Regions from separate parts of the Shinella sp. 838 genome, predicted to be linked through region 2. Evidence: riboswitches for the same ligand, from Rfam matches in the RefSeq annotation. Region 2 holds a riboswitch; each other region holds the start of a gene.
The links. A riboswitch is a leader RNA that binds a small molecule or an ion and turns the genes downstream of it on or off. The one in region 2 is predicted to bind thiamine pyrophosphate.

Region 1: it holds a riboswitch for thiamine pyrophosphate, as region 2 does, so the genes downstream of both, thiC (phosphomethylpyrimidine synthase ThiC) here and thiB (thiamine ABC transporter substrate binding subunit) in region 2, are expected to answer to the same signal.
Region 3: it holds a riboswitch for thiamine pyrophosphate, as region 2 does, so the genes downstream of both, thiD (bifunctional hydroxymethylpyrimidine kinase/phosphomethylpyrimidine kinase) here and thiB (thiamine ABC transporter substrate binding subunit) in region 2, are expected to answer to the same signal.

The regions. Positions count from the first base shown of each region.
Region 1 is NZ_JARSBQ010000001.1:140,055-143,322, reverse strand. Features, by position in the region: gene P9A16_RS00665 (anti-sigma factor family protein) at 1-346, shown strand, start outside; gene P9A16_RS00660 (Bax inhibitor-1/YccA family protein) at 378-1,094, shown strand; TPP riboswitch at 1,230-1,346, shown strand; gene thiC (phosphomethylpyrimidine synthase ThiC) at 1,440-3,263, shown strand; gene thiO (glycine oxidase ThiO) at 3,266-3,268, shown strand, end outside.
Region 2 is NZ_JARSBQ010000008.1:53,835-57,102, reverse strand. Features, by position in the region: gene P9A16_RS21955 (NAD(P)/FAD-dependent oxidoreductase) at 1-1,277, shown strand, start outside; TPP riboswitch at 1,369-1,484, shown strand; gene thiB (thiamine ABC transporter substrate binding subunit) at 1,523-2,530, shown strand; gene thiP (thiamine/thiamine pyrophosphate ABC transporter permease) at 2,535-3,268, shown strand, end outside.
Region 3 is NZ_JARSBQ010000003.1:188,809-192,076, forward strand. Features, by position in the region: gene P9A16_RS12465 (peptide chain release factor 3) at 1-970, shown strand, start outside; TPP riboswitch at 1,106-1,202, shown strand; gene thiD (bifunctional hydroxymethylpyrimidine kinase/phosphomethylpyrimidine kinase) at 1,244-2,047, shown strand; gene P9A16_RS12475 (LysE family translocator) at 2,074-2,691, opposite strand; gene P9A16_RS12480 (helix-turn-helix transcriptional regulator) at 2,777-3,268, opposite strand, start outside.

The sequences.
Region 1 (3,268 bases), on a different contig from region 2:
CCAGCCGGAAACCGAGACCTTCGATCCGGCCGAGATCCGCTCTGCAACCGCGATCGTGCTGCCGGACCTGCCGAAGGGTTGGGGCGTGATCGACACGCAGGTCTTCCCCTCGGCCTATGGTCCGAGCGTCGAACTGGTGCTGGAACCACGCAAGGGCGAGCGCCTGTCGCTCTTTGCGGTGCGCCCCGGCTCGTTCGGCGTGCAGCACGTCCTGCTCTTCCACGCCGACAATGCCCGTGCCGCCTACTGGCAGATCGGCGATGTCGCCTATGCGCTGGTTTCGGAAAGCCGCAAGGCCGACGACCTGGCGGAAACCGCGCGCGATCTTTCGCGCACGCTCTACTGATCAACCGCGTCCAAACCGAAGGAGTTATTCGATGGATCCCGTACAACAGCGATTTGGCTACGGCGCGCAGGCGCAGTCGGCCGCCCTCTTCGACGAGGGCCTGCGCCAGCACATGCTGCGTGTCTACAACTACATGGGCGCCGGCCTTGTGATCACCGGCCTCATCGCCTTCATCGTCGGCTCGACGCCGGCCCTCTACGTGCCGATCTTCTCCTCCCCGCTGAAGTGGGTGGTGATGCTGGCGCCGCTCGCCTTCGTCTTCTTTTTCTCGTTCAAGATCCAGACGATGTCGGCCAGCACCGCGCAGATGACCTTCTGGGCTTTCTGCGCCGTCATGGGCCTGTCGCTCGCCTCGGTGTTCCTCGTCTTCACCGGCACGAGCATCGCCCGCACCTTCTTCATCGCCGCCTCGATGTTCGGCGCGACGAGCCTCTATGGCTACGTGACGAAGCGTGACCTCGCGAAGTTCGGCTCGTTCCTGATCATGGGCCTTATCGGCGTCGTGATCGCCTCGGTCGTCAACATCTTCCTCGGTTCGAGCGCGCTGCAGTTCGCAATTTCCGTGATCGGCATCGTCGTCTTCGTCGGCCTCACCGCCTGGGACACGCAGAACATCAAGCAGCAGTATGCTGAAAACATCGACCAGGAATCGCAGCAGAAGATGGCCGTGTTCGGCGCGCTTTCGCTGTACCTGAACTTCGTCAACATCTTCCAGCTTCTGCTGAATTTCACTGGCGAGCGCGAATAGTTTTCGCAAATGATTCAAGAGGAAACGGCGGGGCAAAACCCCGCCGTTTTTTTGCTTCTTGCATCGCAATATGCGTAAGCAATTTCTTACGAATATTACCCGGTTGACAAATCAGCCGGCAGCGTCTTTGCTTAGAGCATTCACCAGGGGGGTCCCGACAAGGGGCTGAGATACTGCTGGCATTCGCAGCGCAGTGACCCGTTGAACCTGATCCAGTTCATACTGGCGTAGGGACGGTGCAAGCGCTGTAGAACCCGAAATCCGCAACCCGGATTCCGCCTACGCGTCCTTCCATCATTCCGGCTCTAGGACTGGGTCTCCAATCGCAAACTTGGAGCCTCACGAATGAATATTGCCGCCCAGAAGCTCACTCCCACCGTCACGACAGGCGCCCTGCCCGCCTCGCGAAAGATTCACATCGCCGGCGAGCAGCACCCGCAGATCCGCGTGCCGATGCGCGAGATCGCCCTGCACCCGACCTCCGGCGAACCGCCAGTCATCGTCTACGACGCCTCCGGCCCCTATACCGACCCCACCCATGTCGTCTCGATCGAAAGCGGCCTGCCGCGGCTCCGCGAGGCCTGGGTCGCCGCACGCGGCGATACCGAGGACTATGACGGCCGCCACATCCGTCCGGAGGACAACGGCTTTGCCACCGGGGAGCGGCTGACACCCGAATTTCCCGTGCGCAACCGGCCTCGCCGGGCGACAAACGGCAAGGCGGTGACGCAGCTCGCCTATGCCCGCGCCGGCATCATCACGCCGGAAATGGAATTCATCGCCATCCGCGAAAACCTCGGCCGCAAGGCCGCAAACCAAGCGCTTGTTCGCGACGGCGAGAGTTTCGGCGCCCACATCCCCGACTTCGTCACGCCGGAATTCGTCCGCCAGGAAGTCGCAAGCGGCCGGGCGATCATTCCCGCCAACATCAACCATCCAGAAGCCGAGCCGATGATCATCGGCCGGAACTTTCTGGTGAAGATCAACGCCAATATCGGCAATTCCGCCGTCACCTCCTCCATGGCGGAAGAGGTCGAGAAGATGGTCTGGGCGATCCGCTGGGGCGGCGATACGGTCATGGACCTCTCCACCGGCCGAAACATCCACAACATCCGCGAATGGATCATCCGCAATTCACCGGTCCCGATCGGCACCGTGCCGCTCTACCAGGCGCTGGAAAAGGTCAACGGCATTGCCGAGGACCTCACCTGGGAGGTTTTCCGCGACACACTGATCGAGCAGGCCGAACAGGGCGTCGATTATTTCACCATCCATGCCGGCGTGCGGCTCGCCTATATTCCGCTCACCGTCAACCGCGTCACCGGCATCGTCTCGCGTGGCGGCTCGATCATGGCCAAGTGGTGTCTCCATCACCACCGGGAAAGCTTCCTCTACGAACATTTCGAGGAAATCTGCGACATCTGCCGCGCCTATGACGTCTCCTTCTCGCTCGGTGACGGCCTGCGCCCCGGCTCGATCGCTGACGCCAACGACGCCGCGCAGTTCGCCGAACTCGAAACGCTCGGCGAGCTGACGCAGATCGCCTGGGCAAAGGACTGCCAGGTCATGATCGAAGGCCCCGGCCATGTGCCGATGCACAAGATCAAGGAGAACATGGACAAGCAACTGAAGGTCTGTGGCGAGGCGCCCTTCTACACGCTCGGGCCGCTGACGACCGACATCGCCCCCGGCTACGACCACATCACCTCGGGCATCGGTGCGGCGATGATCGGCTGGTTCGGCACCGCCATGCTCTGCTACGTCACGCCGAAGGAACATCTCGGCCTACCGGACCGCGACGACGTGAAGGTCGGCGTCATCACCTACAAGATCGCCGCCCACGCCGCCGATCTCGCCAAGGGCCATCCGGCGGCGAAGATCCGCGACGACGCGCTGTCGCGTGCCCGTTTCGAGTTCCGTTGGGAGGACCAGTTCAACCTCTCGCTCGACCCGGAAACCGCCCGCGCCTTCCACGACGAGACGCTGCCGAAGGAGGCACACAAGGTGGCGCATTTCTGCTCCATGTGCGGCCCGAAATTCTGCTCCATGCGCATCTCGCACGATATCCGTGCCGAGGCGCAGAAGGAGGGGCTGGAGGCCATGGCCGCGAAATATCGCGACGGCGGCGACCTCTACATGCCGCTTGCCGAAGCCCCCGCCGGAGAATGACCATG
Region 2 (3,268 bases):
GCGCCTATCCCGACAGCTACTACGCCGCCTCCCGCAACATCATCCGCACGCCGAAGGTGCTGGAAGGCGCTGTCACCGCCGACGTCGCCGTGCTCGGCGCCGGCTATTCCGGCCTCTCCACCGCCATCCACCTTGCCGAAAAGGGCTACAAGGTCGTGATGGTCGAGGGCGCCGGCATCGGCTGGGGCGCCTCGGGCCGCAACGGCGGCCAGATCGTCAATGGCCTCAACGCCAGCCTCGACACGATCAAGCGCCGCTACGGCGACCAGGCCGGCGCCTTCGTCGGCGGCCTGGTGCAGGAAGGCGGCAAGATCATCCGCCGCATCGTCTCGCAATACGATATCGATTGCGACATGAAGACCGGCAATATCTATGCCGCCTATACACCCGCCCACATGAAGGACCTCGAGCACAAGAAGGCCCTTTGGAAGAGCTACGGCATGGACGACCACCAGATGCTCGACAAGGCGGCGATCAGCAAGCTGGTCAACACCGACGCCTATATCGGCGGCATGCTGGACACGACCGGCGGCCACATGCACCCGCTCAACCTCACCCTCGGCGAGGCCAAGGCGCTCGAATCGCTCGGCGGCGTGATCTACGAACAGTCGCCCGTCACCCACGTCGAACACGAGGCGGAAAAGCCGGTCATTCACACGGCGAAGGGCAGCGTCACCGCCAAGGTCGCCGTACTTTGCGGCAATGCCTATCTCGGCCATGTCGTGCCGAAGCTGGTTTCGCGCGTCATGCCCGTCTCCACCCAGATGGTCGCCACCGAGCCGCTCGGCGCCGAGCGCGCCGATGCGCTGATCCCGAGCGACATGTGCGTCGAGGACGTCCGCTACATCCTCGACTACTTCCGCCTCTCCGCCGACAAGCGCATGATTTTCGGCGGCGGCACCGTCTATGGCGGCACCGATCCGGCGGACGTGCGCGCAAAAATCCGCCCAAACCTCGAAAAGGTCTTCCCCTCGCTGAAGGGTGTAAAAATCGACTACGCCTGGAGCGGCAACTTCGCCCTCTCCTTCTCGCGCGTGCCGCAGATGGGCAAGATCGGCAAGAACACCTATTTTGCCCACGGCTACAGCGGCCACGGCGTCACCGGCTCGCACCTTTTCGGCCGCATCCTCTCGGAAGCGGTCGATGGCGATCTCTCGCGCTTCAGCCAGTTCGAAAAGCTGCCCTGGATTCCCTTCCCGGGTGGGCGCATGTTCCGTGCGCAATATTCCACCATCGGCTCCTGGTGGTATCAGTTCAAGGACGCCTTCGGCCTTTAAGGCCCGACACATTTCAGAACGGCAGGGCCGGCGCTTGCGCCGGCCTTTTGCTTGCCCCTTGCGTACTGTCACAAGCGGGATTATGCCTTGCCTTGCTCTAACGGGGTGCCAGCGGGTTTTTTTGATCCACTGGCTGAGAGGCGGTCTCGCCAACCCGAAGAACCTGATCCGGCTCGTACCGGCGGAGGGATTAGACGGCACATCCTGCGCCCTACTCCCGTTTTGTGAACAACAAGGAGGCGCGGATGCGCAAGACACTTTTCTCCACCATCGCGGCACTGGCCGTTTCCCTCGCCCTTCCCGCGCTCGCGCAGGAAAAGACGCTGACCGTCTACACCTATGAGAGCTTCGTCGCCGAATGGGGCCCCGGCCCCAAGGTCAAGGAAGCCTTCGAGAAGACCTGCGGCTGCACGGTCGAATGGGTCGGCGTCGCCGATGGCGTGGAACTTCTGACGCGCCTGAAGCTCGAAGGCGAAAGCACCAAGGCCGACCTCGTTCTCGGCCTCGACACCAACCTCATCACCGAGGCCAAGGCGACTGGCCTCTTCGAGGCGCATGGCCTTTCGCCGGCGGACCTCACCGTGCCGGGCGGCTTCTCCGACGACACATTCCTGCCCTACGACTACGGCCATTTCGCCGTCGTCTATGACAGCGAGACGCTGAAGACCCCGCCGACGAGCCTCAAGGACCTCGTCGAAGGCGACCCGTCGCAAAAAATCGTCATCGAGGACCCGCGCACGTCGACGCCCGGCCTCGGCCTGCTGCTCTGGGTGAAGTCGGTTTATGGCGACAAGGCGGGCGAGGCCTGGGGCAAACTCAAGGATCGCGTGCTGACCGTCACGCCCGGCTGGTCGGAAGCCTATGGCCTCTTCACCAAGAGCGAGGCGCCGATGGTGCTGTCCTACACGACCTCGCCGGCCTACCACGTCATCGCGGAGAAGACCGAGCGCTACAAGGCCGCCGCCTTCTCCGAAGGCCATTACGTGCAGATCGAAGTCGCCGGTCTGACGCACACCGCTGACGACAAGGATCTGGCCCGCCAGTTCCTGACCTTCATGACCGGCCCGGATTTCCAGTCGATCATTCCGGAAACCAACTGGATGATGCCGGCCGCCAAGACGAAGGACCCGCTGCCTGCCGCCTTCGACGCGCTGGTGAAGCCGGAAAAGACCTTCCTGATGTCGTCGGACGAGGTTGCAGCCAACCGCAAGGCCTGGATCGACGAATGGCTCGCGGCGATGAGCGCCAAGTAACGTGATCTTCGCCCGCACCGAGCGGCGGACATTGCGCGTCGCCGGGGGCCTCGCCCTCGGCACCGTGCTGGTCTTCGTCGGTGCGGCGACCGCCGTGCTTCTCGCCCATGCCGGCCCCGGCTCCGGCGCGCCGCTCCTCGATGCCTATATCGGGCGCGTCGCGCAGTTCACTCTGCTGCAGGCGACACTCTCCACACTCCTGTCCGTCCTGCTCGCCATTCCGGTCGCCCGGGCGCTCGCCCGACAGCGGGATTTTTCCGGCCGCGTCTGGATCATTCGGCTGTCCGTCGTGCCGCTCGGCCTGCCGGCGCTGGTCGCCGCACTCGGCGTCATCGAGGTCTGGGGCCGGCAGGGCGTCGTCAACGATCTGCTCGGGCTCGCCGGGCTGCAGAACCCGGTCAGCGTCTACGGGCTTGCCGGCATCCTGATCGCCCATGTCTTCTTCAACCTGCCGCTCGCCGCACGCTTCCTGCTGGCGGCCCTCGAGCGCATTCCGGCCGAATACTGGCTGACCTCCGCCAATCTCGGCATGGGCAGCGGCGCAGTGTTCCGGCTTATCGAATGGCCCGTCATCCGGCGGGTCCTGCCGGGTATCGCCGGACTCGTCTTCATGCTCTGCGCAACGAGCTTCACCATCGCGCTGACGCTCGGCGGCGGGCCGGCTGCAACGACGATCGAGGTGGCGATCTACCAGGCGCTGCGCTTCGATTTCGACCCCGAACGCGCCGTCCTGCTCGC
Region 3 (3,268 bases), on a different contig from region 2:
GGCCGTCGTGGCGAAGAACCTGCCGGAAAACGAGCGGGCCGCCTTCACCGAAGAGCTTGAACTCGCCCGCGAGGCCTGCCGGCCCTACGATCAGGAGGCCTTCCTTGAGGGGCACATGACGCCGGTCTTCTTCGGCTCGGCGCTGCGGAATTTCGGCGTGCGAGACCTCATCAACGCACTCGGCGCCTTCGCGCCGCCGCCGCGCGATCAGGTGGCGGATGTGCGCAAGGTCCACGCCTCGGAAGACAAGATGACGGCCTTCGTCTTCAAGATCCAGGCGAACATGGACCCGAACCATCGCGACCGCATCGCCTTTGCCCGCGTCTGCTCCGGCATGCTGGAGCGTGGCATGAAGGTGCGCCTTGCCCGCACGGGCAAGACGATCGGCCTTTCCGCCCCGCAGTTCTTCTTCGCCTCGCAGCGCCAGCTGGCCGATACGGCCTATGCCGGCGACGTGGTGGGTATCCCCAACCATGGCACGCTGCGCATCGGCGACACGCTGACGGAAGGCGAGGCGCTGGTCTTCGAAGGCGTGCCGAACTTCGCGCCGGAAATTCTGCGTCGCGTGCGGCTGGAAGACGCGATGAAAGCCAAGAAGCTGAAGGAGGCGCTCCAGCAGATGGCGGAGGAGGGCGTCGTGCAGCTCTTCTCGCCGGAAGACGGCTCGCCCGCCATCGTCGGCGTCGTCGGTGCGCTGCAGCTCGACGTGTTGAAGGAGCGGCTTTCGGCGGAATATGGCCTGCCGGTCTCCTTCGAAATGTCACGCTTTTCCGTCTGCCGCTGGATTTCCTCGGACAGCGCAGCGGAGCTGGACAAGTTCGTCACCCAGCGCCGCGGCGATATCGCCCGCGACCTTGACGGCGACCCGGTCTTCCTGGCGCAGGATGCCTTCTCGCTGCGCTACGAGGCAGAGCGGTATCCGGCAATCAAGATGGTTGCCATCAAGGAATACCACGTCACAAAGGCCTGATTGGGCGGGTTACCTGCCTGCGAATCCATCGGCCGCCTTCTCCCTGCGGACAGGGAGAAGGATGCATGGCGCCGGGGGCAAACGCTCCTGTACGCCACTTTCGGCGTGACAGGCGCCGCGTCATTTGCGAAAACTCGTTTAAGACAGGGGCGTCCGCCGGAAGGCGGGCTGAGAAGCACCCTTTGAACCTGAACCGGATCATGCCGGCGGAGGGAGTCGAACGGGTGCCGCATCGCAGCCACCCCGAGGCCACCCCTGCCGAAAGGAGGCGAGATGGCCGACACAATCGCAAACATTCTCTCGATCGCGGGCTCCGACCCCTCGGGCGGCGCGGGCATACAGGCGGATCTCAAGACGTTTGCCGCGCGCGGTGCTTACGGTATGGCGGCCCTGACGGCCCTGACGGCGCAGAATACGCAAGGCGTTTCCGGCGTGCATCTGGTGCCGCCCGGCTTCGTGGCGGCGCAGATCGCCGCGGTTTTCGCCGATATCCGGGTGGATGCGGTGAAGATCGGCATGATCGCCTCGGCAGAGATCGCCGAAGCCGTGGCCGCTGCCCTCTCGCCGCATCGTGATGTGCCCATCGTGCTCGACCCGGTCATGGTCGCCAAGGGCGGGGCTTCGCTCCTGGCGCAGGAGGCCGTCGCCGCACTGACGCGCCAGCTGCTGCCGCGCGCAAGCGTGCTGACGCCGAATCTGCCGGAGGCGGCTGCCCTCCTGGGCGAGGCGGAGGCCGTGGACCGGGCTGGTATGGAGGACCAGGCAAGGCGGCTGCTTGGCTTCGGGCCGAAGGCGGTGCTGCTGAAGGGCGGTCATCTGCCGGGCAGCGAGAGCCCCGACGTGCTCGCGACGCCAGACCGGCTGCACTGGTTCGAGGGTGTGCGGGTGCTGACACGCAACACGCATGGCACCGGTTGTTCCCTGTCGAGCGCAATCGCAGCCGAACTCGGCAAGGGACTGGCGCTCCCCGATGCCGTGGCGGCGGCCAAGCGCTTCATCGCCGGTGCCGTGCGCATGTCGGATGCGCTGACCGTCGGCTCCGGCCACGGCCCGCTGCATCATTTTCACGCTCTTTAGGACCGGTCGGCAGCCCGCTCAGGCCGTTACCGGTCGGCGAGTGCAAGCCTGAGGCCCATGAGGCCGAGGGCGGCGGCGAAGCTGCGCTGCATCCAGACGATGACCGCCGGCCGGCTCAGCACCTGCCGGCGCAGGCCGGCGGCAAGCGCTCCATAGCCGACGAAGACAAGGAAGGTGAGCGCCATGAAGATGCCGCCGAGGAAGAGCATCTGTCCGGTGGCATCGCCGGAAGTGCCCGCCGGGATGAACTGCGGCAGGAAGGCGAGAAAGAACAGCGAGAGCTTCGGATTGAAGATGTTGGTGAAGATGCCCTTGCGCACGATCCTTGCCGCGCCGCCGACCGGTGCCTGCTCCGGCCCGACATCCAGCGCATTGCTGTCCTTCAGCAGGCTCCAGGCGATGAACAGGAGATAGGCGACGCCGATATAGCGCAGCACCTCGAAGGCGAGCGCACTGGCATGCAGCACGGCGGCGAGGCCAACGACGCTGGCGAGGATATGCGGGATGATGCCGAGCGTGCAGCCGAAGGCGGCCAGAACAGCAGCGCGGAACCCGCCGCTGATGCCGAGCGCCAGCGTATAGATCACGCCGGTGCCGGGCAAAAGGATGACGACGAGCGAGGTAATGAGGAATTCGGAAGTCATGTCTGGTTCCATGCGGCTTGAAAGACGGCAGGGAATACCGGAAGGGCGGCGCGGGTCTTGAACGAAATTGCGGGATGCAGGCCGTTCAGGCGCGGGCGGCGAGATAGGTGCCGGGTGTGTAGCCGTAGCGGCGGGTGAAATTGCGCGTCATGTGGCTCTGGTCGGCAAAGCCGGACGCAATCGCTGCCTCGGCGAGCGGCGTGCCGGAAGCAATCAGCCGCCGGGCAAGCTCGGTGCGGCGCTGGAGCAGGTAGGCATGCGGTGTCAGGCCGGTGAGGCGGGCAAAATCGCGCACCAGCCGGAAGCGGCCGAGCCCACACTCGCTGGCAAGGTTTTCCAGCGTCACGGCCGAGGCCGGATCGCCGTCGAGCCGGTCACGGGCACGGCCGATCGCCGCGGGACCGTCCTGCCGCGGCGCCTGTTCGCGCAGCACGGCGGCAAGCAGCAGGAGAAGCTGTTCTTCGCGGCCGAGCGCGCCGGCGCTTGCGTCGAGAAGCAGGGTGAGCAGCCTCGAAACCAGGCCCGCAATGCGCCCGTCCTCCAGCACCGGCGCGTAGAATTCCTCGCGCGGTCGCCC